DNA from 2 places in the Streptomyces sp. NPDC017095 genome. Region 1 is predicted to be linked to the other one. Evidence: riboswitches for the same ligand, from Rfam matches in the RefSeq annotation. Region 1 holds a riboswitch; the other holds the start of a gene.
What was found. A riboswitch is a leader RNA that binds a small molecule or an ion and turns the genes downstream of it on or off. The one in region 1 is predicted to bind glycine.
Positions count from the first base shown of each region.

Region 2: it holds a riboswitch for glycine, as region 1 does, so the genes downstream of both, gcvP (aminomethyl-transferring glycine dehydrogenase) here and gcvT (glycine cleavage system aminomethyltransferase GcvT) in region 1, are expected to answer to the same signal.

Region 1 is NZ_JBIROU010000010.1:54,111-60,881, forward strand. Features, by position in the region: gene ACH4OA_RS21100 (L-serine ammonia-lyase) at 1-607, opposite strand, end outside; gene glyA (serine hydroxymethyltransferase) at 723-1,988, opposite strand; gene gcvH (glycine cleavage system protein GcvH) at 2,003-2,380, opposite strand; gene gcvT (glycine cleavage system aminomethyltransferase GcvT) at 2,510-3,628, opposite strand; glycine riboswitch at 3,785-3,886, opposite strand; gene ACH4OA_RS21120 (AAA family ATPase) at 4,060-4,734, shown strand; gene ACH4OA_RS21125 (enhanced serine sensitivity protein SseB) at 4,801-5,592, shown strand; gene ACH4OA_RS21130 (enhanced serine sensitivity protein SseB C-terminal domain-containing protein) at 5,768-6,538, shown strand.
Region 2 is NZ_JBIROU010000028.1:36,187-42,957, forward strand. Features, by position in the region: gene gcvP (aminomethyl-transferring glycine dehydrogenase) at 1-1,974, opposite strand, end outside; glycine riboswitch at 2,150-2,244, opposite strand; gene ACH4OA_RS33620 (PRC-barrel domain-containing protein) at 2,364-2,735, shown strand; gene ACH4OA_RS33625 (DNA polymerase IV) at 2,657-4,102, opposite strand; gene ACH4OA_RS33630 (MerR family transcriptional regulator) at 4,171-4,854, opposite strand; gene ACH4OA_RS33635 (bifunctional nuclease family protein) at 5,173-5,646, opposite strand; gene ACH4OA_RS33640 (MerR family transcriptional regulator) at 5,732-6,469, opposite strand; gene ACH4OA_RS33645 (FHA domain-containing protein) at 6,517-6,771, opposite strand, start outside.

The DNA.
Region 1 (6,771 bases):
AGGCCCGCTCGTTCTCCAGCATCAGCGAGGAGATGGACAGGCCCGTCTCCTTGGTCAGGCGCAGCAGCTCGTCGCCCGTGCGGAACGGGTACTTCAGGACCGTGTCGTCCAGCTTGATCCGGTCCGCGCCGACCGCGTCCTCGTCCACGACGAAGCCGCCGCCGACCGAGTAGTACGTCTTGGCCAGCAGCTCGGTCCCGGAGGCGTCGTACGCCCGGACCGTCATGCCGTTGGCGTGGTACGGCAGGGCCTGGCGGCGGTGCAGGACCAGGTCGTCGTCGAAGGAGAACGGGATCTCGTGCGTGCCGAGCAGCGACAGCCGGCCCGCCCGCTTGATCGTCTCCACCCGCGCGTCGGCGCCCTCCACGTCCACCGTGCGCGGCGAGGCGCCCTCCAGGCCGAGCAGCACCGCCTTCGGGGTGCCGTGGCCGTGGCCGGTGGCGCCGAGCGAGCCGTACAGCTCGCAGCGCACGGCCGCGACGGAGCCGAGCAGATCCTCGTTGCGCAGCCGGCGGGCGAACATCCGCGCCGCGCGCATCGGGCCGACCGTGTGGGAGCTGGACGGGCCGATGCCGATCGAGAACAGGTCGAAGACCGAGATGGCCACGGGTGACTCCTCAAGACGGGATGGTGCGATGGGGTGGTGCACCGGGGTGGTACGGGGCGCGGGCACCGCGCACGCCGGGTTCTTCCCGTGTGCGCGGCGCCTCGCGAAAGGCGGCCTACTTGTTCAGACCGGGGTACAGCGGGTGCTTGTCGGCGAGCGCCTTGACGCGCGCCTTGAGCGCCTCGGCGTCGAACTCCGGCTTCAGCGTCTCGGCGATCACGTCCGCGACCTCGGCGAAGTCCTCGGCCGTGAAGCCGCGGGTGGCCAGGGCCGGCGTACCGATGCGCAGGCCGGAGGTGACCATCGGCGGGCGCGGGTCGTCCGGGACGGCGTTGCGGTTGACCGTGATGCCGACCTCGTGCAGCCGGTCCTCGGCCTGCTGCCCGTCCAGCTCGGAAGCGCGCAGGTCGACCAGGATCAGGTGCACGTCCGTACCGCCGGAGAGCACGTTGACCCCGGCCTCGCGGGCGTCGGCGGCCGTCAGCCGCTCGGCGAGGATGCGGGCACCCTCCACCGTGCGGCGCTGGCGCTCCTTGAACTCCTCGCTCGCCGCGACCTTGAAGGAGACCGCCTTGGCCGCGATCACGTGCTCCAGCGGACCGCCCTGGAAGCCCGGGAAGACGGAGGAGTTCAGCTTCTTCGCGAACTCCTTGCGCGCGAGGATGATGCCGCCGCGCGGGCCGCCCAGCGTCTTGTGCGTGGTGGAGGTGACCACGTCCGCGTACGGCACCGGGTTGGGGTGCAGACCGGCGGCGACCAGGCCGGCGAAGTGCGCCATGTCGACCCACAGGTACGCGCCGGTCTCGTCGGCGATCCGGCGGAACTCGGCGAAGTCGAGCCGGCGCGGGTACGCCGACCAGCCGGCGATGATCACCTTGGGGCGGTGCTCCTTGGCGAGCCGCTCGACCTCGGCCATGTCGACCAGGCCGGTCGCGGCGTCCACGTGGTAGGCGACCACGTCGAACTGCTTGCCGGAGAAGTTCAGCCGCATCCCGTGGGTCAGGTGGCCGCCGTGCGCGAGGTCCAGGCCGAGGATGGTGTCCCCGGGCTGGGCCAGCGCGAACAGGGCCGCCTGGTTCGCGGAGGCACCGGAGTGGGGCTGCACGTTGGCGTACTCGGCGCCGAACAGCTCCTTGACCCGGTCGATGGCGATCTGCTCGGCGACGTCGACGTGCTCGCAGCCGCCGTAGTAGCGGCGGCCCGGGTAGCCCTCGGCGTACTTGTTGGTGAGGACCGAGCCCTGGGCCTCCATGACCGCGAGCGGCGCGAAGTTCTCGGAGGCGATCATCTCCAGCGTCGACTGCTGGCGCTCCAGCTCGGCGCCGACCGCGGCGGCGATCTCCGGGTCCAGCTCGTGCAGGGGTGTGTTCAGGACAGTCATGGGGCTACGACTCCTCAGCCGGCGGTGAAGGCGGTGTACTCGTCCGCGGAGAGCAGCTCGGCCGGCTCGTCCGTGATGCGTACCTTGAACAGCCAGCCGCCCTCGAAGGGCACGGAGTTCACCAGCGACGGGTCGTTGACGACGTCCTCGTTGACCTCGGTGACCTCACCGGTGACCGGCGAGTACAGATCGGAGACCGACTTCGTCGACTCCAGCTCGCCGCAGGTCTCGCCCGCGGACACGGTGGAGCCGGCCTCGGGGAGCTGGACGAAGACGACATCGCCGAGCGCGTTGGCCGCGTGCTCCGTGATGCCGACCGTCGCGACGCCGTCCGCGGTGGCCGACAGCCACTCGTGCTCCTTGCTGTAGCGCAGCTGCTGGGGGTTGCTCATGGCCTGAATTCTCCTGTACGCGCGGGAGTGATGGTGACGGGGGACTACGGAAACCGCTGGTGGGCGGGTGAATGTGCGCAGGCTCACGCGACGGCGCGGGACCGGGGTCCCACGGCCGTGGCCGGCCGGTTACTTCCGGCGCTTGTAGAACGGCAGCGCCACGACCTGGTACGGCTCGTGGGTGCCCCGGATGTCCACGCCGACGCCCTCGGTGCCCGGGGCGGCGTGCGCCGCGTCGACGTAGGCCATGGCGATCGGCTTGCCCAGGGTGGGGGAGGGGGCGCCGGAGGTGACCTCGCCGATCACCTCGCCGCCGGCCACGACGGCGTACCCGGCGCGCGGCACCCGGCGGCCCTCGGCGGCCAGGCCGACCAGCACCCGCGGCGGGTTCTCCTCGGCCCGGACGGCGGCCCGCTCCAGCGCCGCGCGGCCCACGAAGTCGCCCTCCTTCTCGAACTTCACCACCCGGCCGAGGCCGGCGTCGAAGGGGGTCAGGGAGGTGGTCAGCTCGTGCCCGTACAGCGGCATGCCGGCCTCCAGGCGCAGCGTGTCCCGGCAGGACAGCCCGCACGGGACCAGCCCGGCGCCCTCGCCGGCCTTGGTCAGCGCCTGCCACAGCTCCACGGCGTGCTCCGGCCGCACGAACAGCTCGAAGCCGTCCTCGCCGGTGTAGCCGGTGCGGGCGATCAGCGCCGGGACGCCCGCGACCGTGCCGGGCAGGCCGGCGTAGTACTTCAGGCCGTCCAGGTCGGCGTCGGTCAGGGACTTCAGGATGCCGGGGGACTCCGGGCCCTGGACGGCGAGCAGCGCGTAGGCGTCCCGGTCGTCGCGGACCTCGGCGGCGAAGCCGGCCGCGCGCTCGGTGAGCGCGTCCAGCACCACCTGGGCGTTGGAGGCGTTGGCCACGACCAGGTACTCGGTCTCGGCCAGCCGGTAGACGATCAGGTCGTCCAGGATGCCGCCGTCGTCCTGGCAGATCATGGTGTAGCGGGCGCGGCCGGCCCCCACGGTGGCGATGTTGCCGACCAGCGCGTGGTTCAGGAACGCGGCGGCCTCGGCTCCGGTGACGGTGATCTCGCCCATGTGGGAGAGGTCGAACAGACCGGCCCGGGTCCGCACGGCCAGGTGCTCGTCGCGCTCGGAGCCGTAGCGCAGGGGCATGTCCCAGCCGGCGAAGTCGGTCATCGTCGCGCCCAGCGAGCGGTGCACGGCGTCGAGCGCGGTGTGACGGAGTTCGGTACTGCTCATCGGTCGGTCGTCTCCCAGGCAGAAGGGACGGGCGAGGAACGTTCCTCCCCATCTGTCATCGGAACCTGAGAGGTTCGCCTGGACCGCCACGGGGACGGTCACGGCTTGCACCTTGGGTGGGACCGCCGGATACGGCGGCCCGCTTTTCAGATGTGCCTCGCCCGCGCGGTAACGGGGCCTGAGAGATTCAAGGGAGGGACTTGCTCCTTCGGCGTCCCAGGGGCCCGGGGGGCCTGGGAACTCTCCCGCGCGGATTCAAACGGCCGGTATGCAGTTGGCGGGCTCATCATTGCACGCCGCACCCCGGCCAGCCAGAGCCCACTGATCGTGACCGGTCCGTGGCCGTACGCGCACACATCGCGGACCGTTGCCCATTACCTTCTCTTTACATACAACGGGCATGGAGACCACCGAGCCCACTGGGGAGGACGATCAGGGTGCACAGGACCTCGGCCCACACCGCCCACGCCGGCCTGACGATGCCGGCGCAGCCCTCCGCCGCGGCCCGGGGACGCGGCGCCGGCCGTCCCGCGCCGGCCGTCCGCGATCTGCGCGACCGCGCGGGCCGCAGCCCGCACGCCCTGCTCTTCGGCCCCCGCGACCTGGTCGTGGTCACCGGCCTGCCCGGCAGCGGCAAGTCCACCCTGATGCACCGCGCGGTCGCCGGCCCCCGCGTCGACTCCCAGGACACCCGCGACCGCTGGGCCGCCCGCGTCCCCGGCCTGCTGCCCTACGCCCTGTACCGCCCGCTGGTCCGCCTCGCCCACTACGCCGCGCTGCGCCGGGCCCTGCGCGACGGCGGGGGAGTCGTCGTGCACGACTGCGGCACCCAGCCCTGGGTGCGCGCCTGGCTGGCCCGCGCGGCCCGGCGCCGGGGCGGCACCCTGCACCTGCTCCTGCTCGACGTCAGCCCCGGCACCGCCCGGCAGGGCCAGCGCGAGCGCGGCCGGGGCGTCTCCCGCTACGCCTTCCGCCGTCACCGCCGGGCCACCGCCCGGCTGCTGCGCGCGGCGGAGCGGGGCGAACTGCCCGACGGCTGCGGCACGGCCGTGCTGCTGGACCGGGACGCGGCGGACGTCCTGGGCCGGGTGGGCTTCGCCCGGTGAGGGACTGTCACCGCCACCCGCTAGCCTTCTCGCACACGACAGCGGTTCCCAGCAGGCGGTAGGCACATGGACTTCCCGGCGGACCTTCCCGCGGACTTCCCGGCACAGGCACACCCCCAGCCGCACGGCGGCTGGCCCGGCAACGAGCTGGAGGAGGTGCTGTCGGCGTCCCTCGGCGTCCCCACGGCGGGCGGCCGGATCATCGAGGTCCTCGGCCGCAGCCTGCTGTGGGTCCCGCTGCCCGGCGGCGGCGGCCCGGACAGCGTCCCGCTGGACCTGCCGACGCTGGACCTCGGCGGCCAGGCGTACGTCCCGGTGTTCAGCTCCGAGGAACAACTGCGCCAGGTGGCCGGTCCCCACATGGCGTACACCATCGCCCCGGCGGTGGAGTTCGCCCGCGGCCTGCCCGCGCAGGTCGGCATCGCCGTCAACCCCGAGGGCGTGGTGGGCATACCGCTGCCGCCCGCGGCCGTGGCCGAGCTGTGCCGGGCGGGCCGCACCCCGCTCGACGGCCCCGGCACCGGCGGCCGGGTCCGCCTCTTCGAGCCGGACTGGCAGGACGACCCGGTCGACTTCCTCGCCGCCGCCTCCGCCGAGTTCGACACCACCGGCGTGGTGCTCACCGCCCGCCGCTGCCTCGCCGTCGTCGAGACGGGCGAGCCGGTGATGTTCGTGGGCGTGGAACTCTCCCAGTGGGAGGGCGACCTGCGCGCCCGCCCCCTGGAGGCCCTCGGCCGGGCCCTCGGCCGGGTCCCGGTCACCTGGCCGGTCAACCTCGTCCTCCTGGACGTCACCGACGACCCGGTGGCCACCTGGCTGAAGGCCAACGTGCACCCCTTCTACCGGAACGGCCACTGAACCGGGCCCTCCACGGGGGCGCGGGGCACGCGCGAGAACCCCGCCACCCACCCGCACCGGCGCGCGACGCCACGGGCCCGGCGCTGCCGGGCGCATAAGCTGTGCTCACACGCCGGGTCATGAAGAAGAAGGGGCACACCAGGTGAGCGCGAGCCACAGCGGCGGCGTCGAGCACATGCTGCGCCAGGTCACGCCCGGACGCTACGACGCCTACGAGGCCCTGCTGCGCGCCCTCGCCATCCCCTCCGCCGGCCAGATCTGGATGCTGCTGTGGCACGGCCAGGCCGGCTCCCCGGACGCCCAGTACGGGACGATGGAGGTGGAGGGCTTCCCCTACGCCCCCTGTGTGACCTCCGCCCAGGAACTGTCGGCCAGCGGCTGGAACCGTTCCTACGAGGTGGCCGACGGCCTGGACGTGGCCCGCACCCTCTACCCCGACCACTACGGCCTCTGGCTCAACCCGCACGCCCCGGGCGGCGGCGTCGGCATCCCCTGGCTGGATCTGCGCCGCATCGCCACCGGTCTGGACCGCCAGCCCGCCGGGCCGCTGCGGCTGTCGGAACCCGGCATCGAGATCCCGCAGTTCTACGCGCTGCTCGCGCAGAACGCGCACCGCACCCCCGCGCTGCGCTCGCTGCGCCGCGCCTGGGTGCAGCCCGCGCTCGGCGCGCCGTACCTCGCCATCGGCCTGGAGGTGTACGACGCCTCGCCCGCCGCGGTGGACTCGGTGCGGGCGATGATGCAGCAGTCCGTCGGCGCGGTCCCGGAGGGGCTGCCGGTGTCGACGGTCGCGATGAGCGACGACTACGACCCGGTGGTGATGTGGATGCGGGCCAACGCGCGCCCCTTCTACGACCGCGAGGCGCATGCCCCCGCGCCCCACCCGCAGCTCCAGGCCCCGCCGTCCGCCGGCTACGGCTACCCGCCGGTCCACGGCGGCTACTGAGCAGCCGGCCCGCGTGCCGGGCCTCTTGGCACGCAGTGCATGATGGACCGGACGGGCGGCTCTCTGCGCGCGTAGACATCCGCCATACGTCCCGAACCGCGCCGAATCGGCGTTCTGTCCCAACTGGCCCGCGTCCGAGGGCCGTTACCCACTGTTCGGATAACGGAATCCCCCGCACTGCATCACGGTTGCGCATACTTTCTCCGTCAGCTCTGGCGGGTGATCGCAACGAC
Region 2 (6,771 bases), on a different contig from region 1:
GTGCGTCGACGGGTAGGTGATCATCAGCACCGCCAGCTCGTCGCGGTACTGCTCGATCTTGGCCCGCAGGTCCTCGACGTCGATCTCGCCGTCCCCGGCGGTCTTGACGACGACGACCTTCATGCCGGCCATCACCGCGCTGGCCGCGTTGGTGCCGTGCGCGGAGGACGGGATCAGACAGACGGTGCGCTGCTCGTCGCCGTTGGCACGGTGGTAGCCGCGTACGGCGAGCAGGCCGGCCAGCTCGCCCTGCGAACCGGCGTTCGGCTGGAGGGAGACCTTGTCGTAGCCGGTGACCTCGGCGAGACGCTCCTCCAGCTCGCGGATGAGCGTGAGGTAGCCCTGCGCCTGCTCGGCCGGCGCGAACGGGTGCAGCTGGCCGAACTCGGGCCAGGTGACCGGTTCCATCTCCGTGGTCGCGTTGAGCTTCATGGTGCAGGAGCCCAGCGGGATCATGCCGCGGTCGAGCGCGTAGTCCCGGTCGGCCAGCCTGCGCAGGTAGCGCAGCATCGCGGTCTCGGAGCGGTGCTGGTGGAAGACCGGGTGGGTGAGGTAGTCGTCGGTGCGCAGCAGCGCCTCGGGCAGGGTGTCCTCGGCGGTCGCGTCCAGCGCCTCGATGTCGGCGTCGGCGCCGAAGGCGGCCCACACGGCGTCCAGCTGGGCCCGGCCGGTCGTCTCGTCGCAGGCCATGGAGACGTGGTCGGCGTCGACGAGCCGCAGGTTGACGCCGTTGTCCCGGGCCGCGGCGACGACCTCGGCGGCCCTGCCGGGCACCCGCGCGGTGACGGTGTCGAAGTACGCGCCGTGGACGATCTCCACACCGGCGGCCGTCAGGCCCGCGGCGAGGAGGGTGGCGTAGCGGTGCGTGCGGCGGGCGATCGTCCTCAGGCCCTCGGGGCCGTGGTAGACGGCGTACATGCCGGCCATGACGGCGAGCAGCACCTGCGCGGTGCAGATGTTGCTGGTGGCCTTCTCCCGGCGGATGTGCTGCTCACGGGTCTGCAGCGCGAGCCGGTAGGCCCGGTGCCCGTCGGCGTCGACGGAGACGCCGACCAGGCGGCCGGGCAGGCTGCGCGCGAACTTCTCGTGTACGGCCATGTAGCCGGCGTGCGGTCCGCCGAAGCCCATCGGCACGCCGAAGCGCTGGGTGGTGCCGACGGCGATGTCCGCGCCCAGCTCGCCCGGCGAGGTCAGCAGGGTCAGGGCGAGCAGGTCCGCGGCCACCGTCACCAGGGCGCCCAGCTCGTGCGCCTGGTCGATGACGGGCTTGATGTCCCGTACGGCTCCGGAGGCGCCCGGGTACTGGATCAGCACGCCGTTGATCTCGCGCCCGGCGACCTCGGCCGGGATGCCGGCGGAGAGGTCGGCGACGACGACCTCCACGCCGGTCGGCTCGGCGCGCGTCCGGATCACGGCGATGGTCTGCGGCAGCGCGTCCGCGTCGATCAGGAACAGGCCCTTCTTGTTCCTGCCCATGCGCCGGGACAGGGCCACCGCCTCGGCGGCGGCCGTGCCCTCGTCCAGCAGGGAGGCACCGGAGGTGGGCAGGCCGGTCAGCTCGGCGACCATCGTCTGGAAGTTCAGCAGGGCCTCCAGGCGGCCCTGGGAGATCTCCGGCTGGTACGGCGTGTAGGCCGTGTACCAGGCCGGGTTCTCCATGACGTTGCGCAGGATGACGGGCGGGGTGAAGGTGCCGTGGTAGCCCAGGCCGATCATCGAGCCCAGGACCTGGTTGCGGTCGGCGAGCGAGCGCAGCTCGGCGAGCACCTCGGCCTCGGTGCGGGCACCGGGCAGGTCCAGGGCGTCGGCGTTCTTGATCACATCCGGGACCGCGGCGGCGGTCAGCTCGTCGAGCGAGCCGTACCCGACCTGGGCGAGCATCTTGGCCCGCGCCTCCTGGTCGGGCCCGATGTGGCGCTGCTCGAACGGGATGCCCGCTTCGAGCTCGGCGAGCGGAATGCGGTGGGCGGTCATTGCGGAGGCCTCCTGGTCTGACGCGACCTGCGAGGGGCGCCCCGGCACGGGCACCCCGACGGCCTCCCCCTCTGTCATCTGCACCTGAGAGCTTCACCGGACGCCCGCGGGCACCGGCTTTCACCGTCGGTGAGGACGGGAGCCGTCGGACGCCCGTCCTGCTTTCCAGAGTGACCTCGTCCGTGCGGTACGTGAGCCTGAGAGATTCCGGGGAGGAGTTGCTCCTTCGGCGCCTCCGAGGTGGTCGGAGGACTCTCCCGCGCGGGGTCAGCAGCCGCCGTCAGCCTATCAGCGAGGTCAACGCCGTGGTCTTCGAGTGGCCGCCTGCCTGAATGTGCTCTTTGGTAGTGCTGACGGATGAGTCGCGACCACGTGGAGGGAGCGGGACCGTGCAGACCGACATCGATCCGCGCAGCCTGATCGGCCGCAAGGTGTTCGACCGCAATGGCACCAAGATCGGGACCATCGACGAGGTGTACCTGGACGACGCCACCGGCGTGCCCGAGTGGGCGGCCATACGCACCGGCCTCTTCTCCCGGGACGCCTTCGTCCCGCTGGAACCGAGCGAACTCGTCGACGGCACGCTGCGCGTCCCCTTCGACCGCGCCCTGGTCAAGGACGCCCCCGACTTCGGCGTGGGCCGTCACCTCTCCCCGGAGCAGGAACTCCAGCTCTACCACCACTACGGACTCGATACGGCCCCACCCCCCGCGGTCCCCGACCACGACTTCGGCAAGCTGGCGGGCTCGGAGGAGGTCTGACCGGACGCGTCCGCCCCGGCGCCGGGCGGGCGGGCGGAATCCGCGACCAGCGGCAACGGATCGGCCGCCACCAGGTCGGGGTCGGCGACGGGGAGCGTCCGCACCCGCCCCGGAGCCGACAGCGGCGTCTCGAACCGCACGGTGACCCGCCCCAGCCCGCTGCCCTGCACCCACCCGTGTCCGTACTCGGCGTGCCGTACGTCCTGCCCGGCACGCCACTGCCGTTCGACGGGCTCCGGCCGCTCCACGGCGGACTCGGCGGCGCCCGCCTCCGGCTCCTCCTCCAGGGGCACCGGCATCGCCTGCGCGAACAGGTCCTCCTGCGTGTAGTCGGCGAGCCCGGACACCCCCACCCCGAGCAGCCGCACCCCGCCCGTGGTGTCCACGGAGTCCAGCAGCCGGGCCGCCGCCTCGCGGATGACCGCCGGGTCGTCTGTGGGCCCCCGGAGCGTCTCGGAGCGGGTCAGCGTCGAGAAGTCGTACCGCCGCACCTTGAGCACGATGGTCCGCCCGGACAGCCCGGCCCCGCGCAGCCGCCGCACACACCGGTCGGCCAGCCGCCGCACCTCCAGAGCGACCCGCGCCCGGTCGTGGATGTCCACGTCGTACGTGTCCTCCACGGACACCGACTTGGCCTCCCGCTCGGCCACCACCGGCCGCTCGTCCCGGGCCAGGGCCATCGCGTACAGCGCCTGCCCGTGCGCCTTGCCGAGCAGCCGGACCAGCTCGTCCTCCCCCGCCTCGGCCAGTTCCTGCACCGTGGTGATCCCGGCCCGGCGCAGATGGTCGCCGGTGGCCGGCCCGACGCCCGGCAGCGTGCGCACCGGCATCGGCCCCAGCAGCGCCCGCTCGCCGCCCGGCTCGATCAGCACCAGTCCGTCCGGCTTGGCCTGCTCCGAGGCGATCTTCGCGAGCATCTTGGAGGCGGCGAGCCCCACCGATCCGGTGAGGCCGGTGACCGTCCGGATGTCCCTCCGCAGCTTCTCGCCGGCCCGCCGCGCCGACTCCTCGTCCCAGGCCGTCCCCCCGGCCTCCAGATCCACGAACGCCTCGTCCAGGCTCAGCGGCTCCACCAGCGGCGACAGCTCCCGCAGCAGCGCCATCACCTGCTCGCTGATCGCCCGGTACAGCGTGAAGCGCGGCACCAGATAGGCGGCGTTGGGCGCCAGCCGGCGGGCCTGCGCCATGGGCATCGCCGAGTGGACCCCGAACACCCGTGCCTCGTACGACGCGGTGGCCACCACACCGCGCGGTCCGAGCCCGCCCACGACGACCGCCTTCCCGCGCAGGCTCGGTTTGGACGCCTGCTCCACCGAGGCGAAGAAGGCATCCATGTCGAGATGCAGGATCGTGGGCGCGTTTCTCACATCTCCGATGCTGCACCACGGCACTGACAACGGCCGCGGTGCCGGGGCGCCCCCGGCCGGTCCGGCGGTCAGACCGCCCGGTTGCGGCGTCGCGCCAGCTCGTCCGCGGGGTTGTGCCCGACGAGGGTCTCGCCGGTGTCGATGCGCTCGCCGTGCAGCTGGGAGAGGGCGCTCTCCACGTCCCGCCACACCACGCCGACGGCGATCCCGAAGATGCCCTGGCCGCCCTGGAGCAGGGCGTGGACCTCGTCCGGCGAGGAGCACTCGTACACGGTGGCCCCGTCGCTCATCAGGGTCATCCGCTCCAGGTCGCGGAAACCGCGTTCCCTCAGGTGCTGCACGGCCGTGCGGATGTTCTGCAGCGACACCCCGGTGTCCAGGAACCGCTTCACGATCTTCAGGACGACGACGTCCCGGAAGCTGTAGAGCCGCTGGGTGCCCGACCCGTAGGCCGGGCGCACGCTGGGCTCGACCAGGCCGGTGCGGGCCCAGTAGTCGAGCTGCCGATAGGTGATTCCGGCGGCAGCGCAGGCCGTGGGCCCGCGGTAGCCGATCTGCTCGGACGTCATGGACGCCACCCCTCCGCCGTTCGGCACCGCCGTCGGAAGCTGCGGAGCGTGCTCCACCGCGCCGCCGGGATGGGCATGTCCCGCGCCGGGACGCAGCCGCGCGTTCGGGGGCGGGTACGGACCGCTCTCCCCGAAACCGCGTCCGGGGGCACCCCCAGCCGTACCGTCGCCGCTGGTTCTCACGCCGACCTCCGTCCTTGACCTGCCTTCTCGACGGTAGGCAGTCACCAGGGGTGCGTCAACGATCGCCACACTCGGCACGCCGAGTGATAATCACCCTAGGAGTGGTTTCCCGTGCCCCACCGCGGGGAAAGGCTAGCCGAATGCCCTCGCGGCGGGCCGTAGGACGCTCTCACCGGCCGGAGGCAATTGCCGGGGCGCCGGACCCGCGGCGCCGCCGCCCATACCGGGAAAAACTCCGGTCCGGAGGCCGGCCGCGCGCCTGGCCGACTGCGGCGCGGCGGCTCAGCGCCTGCCGGTGTCTCACCGGCTCCTGGTGTCTCACTGGCTGCTGGTGCCGAAGTCCTCGGGCGAGATCTGGTCGAGGAACTCGCGGAACTTCTCCACCTCGTCCTCCTGCTCGTCCGGGATCGCGATGCCCGCGTCGTCCAGCACCGTGTCACTGCCGTAGATCGGCGTGCCGGTGCGCAGGGCGAGCGCTATGGCATCGGAGGGGCGGGCGCTGACCTCGACCCCGCTGGCGAACACCAGTTCCGCGTAGAAGACGCCTTCCCGCAGGTCGGTGATGCGTACTTCGGTCAGCTCCTGGCCGACGGCTTCCAGCACGTCCTTGAACAGGTCGTGGGTCAGCGGCCGCGCGGGGGCCATGCCCTGCTGGGCGAAGGCGATCGCCGTCGCCTCCCCCGGCCCGATCCAGATCGGGAGGTAACGGTCGCCTCCCACTTCGCGCAGGAGCACGATCGGTTGGTTGGAGGGCATTTCGACCCGGACACCTACGACATCGAGCTCGTTCACACAGCAACCCTAGGCGGTGCCCGGGACGTTTGGGTAGTCGGGCCGGGAACAGGTGCCCGATCCGGCCGCCCGGAGGCCCCGGGGTTCAGGGGTTCCGCACCCCGAGAGCGGTATTCACCAGGGCCGCGTGCAGTTTCGTCGTGAGGGCCGCCAGCTCGCGCGTACGGGCCTCGGCGTGCACCCTGGTCTGCGGATTGCGGTGGCGCCTGAGCGGGGCCACCACCTGGTCGACCAGACCCGCCTCGCGGTCGGCGGCGGCCTTCATCACCCTGAGGTGGCGCGGCTCGATCCCGAACCGGCCCAGTTCGGCCACGAGCGAGGCCACCGTGACGGTCTCGGCGTCGTACGCCCCGTCCTCCAGGGGAGCGATGAGCCCGTAGGACTCCCACTCCTTCAGATCGTCCTCGGTGATGTCCGCCGCGGCCAGCAGTTCGGCCTTGCCGATCCTGGCCACCGTGGGACCCTCCACGGGCGCCGGCCCGTCCTCTCCGGTGCGCTGGCGCCCCACCACGGGCAGCGCCACGGCCTCGCCGCGCGCCATGGCGTCCAGATGCTCCCGGATCACCTTGAGCGGCAGATAGTGGTCCCGCTGCATCCGCAGGACATGAGCGAGGCGCTCGACGTCTCCGGCGCTGAACTTGCGGTACCCCGACGGGGTCCGCCGCGGCTCGACCAGGCCCTCCGACTCCAGGAAGCGGATCTTGGAGATGGTGACTTCGGGGAACTCGTCGCGCAGCACGTTCAGCACCGTGCCGATGCTCATCAGCCCACTGTCCCTGGCGGCGGTACCGCTTCCGGCACCGCCGCTCGGTGTTTGAAGCATGGACCTTCCCTGGGGGTGGTCCCCCCGGACGTCCGTCCGGGGGCGGGTCAGATGCCCTGCCGGCTCGCGTAGAACACCAGCCGGTACTTGCCGATCTGCACCTCGTCACCGTTCGACAGAGCGACCTGGTCGATGCGCTCGCGGTTGACGTACGTGCCGTTCAGACTGCCCACGTCGGCCACCGTGAAGGAGCCGTCCGGAGAGCGCCGGAACTCCACGTGCCGCCGGGAGACCGTCACGTCGTCCAGGAAGATGTCGCTCTGCGGATGGCGGCCGGCCGTCGTCAGGTCGCTGTCCAGCAG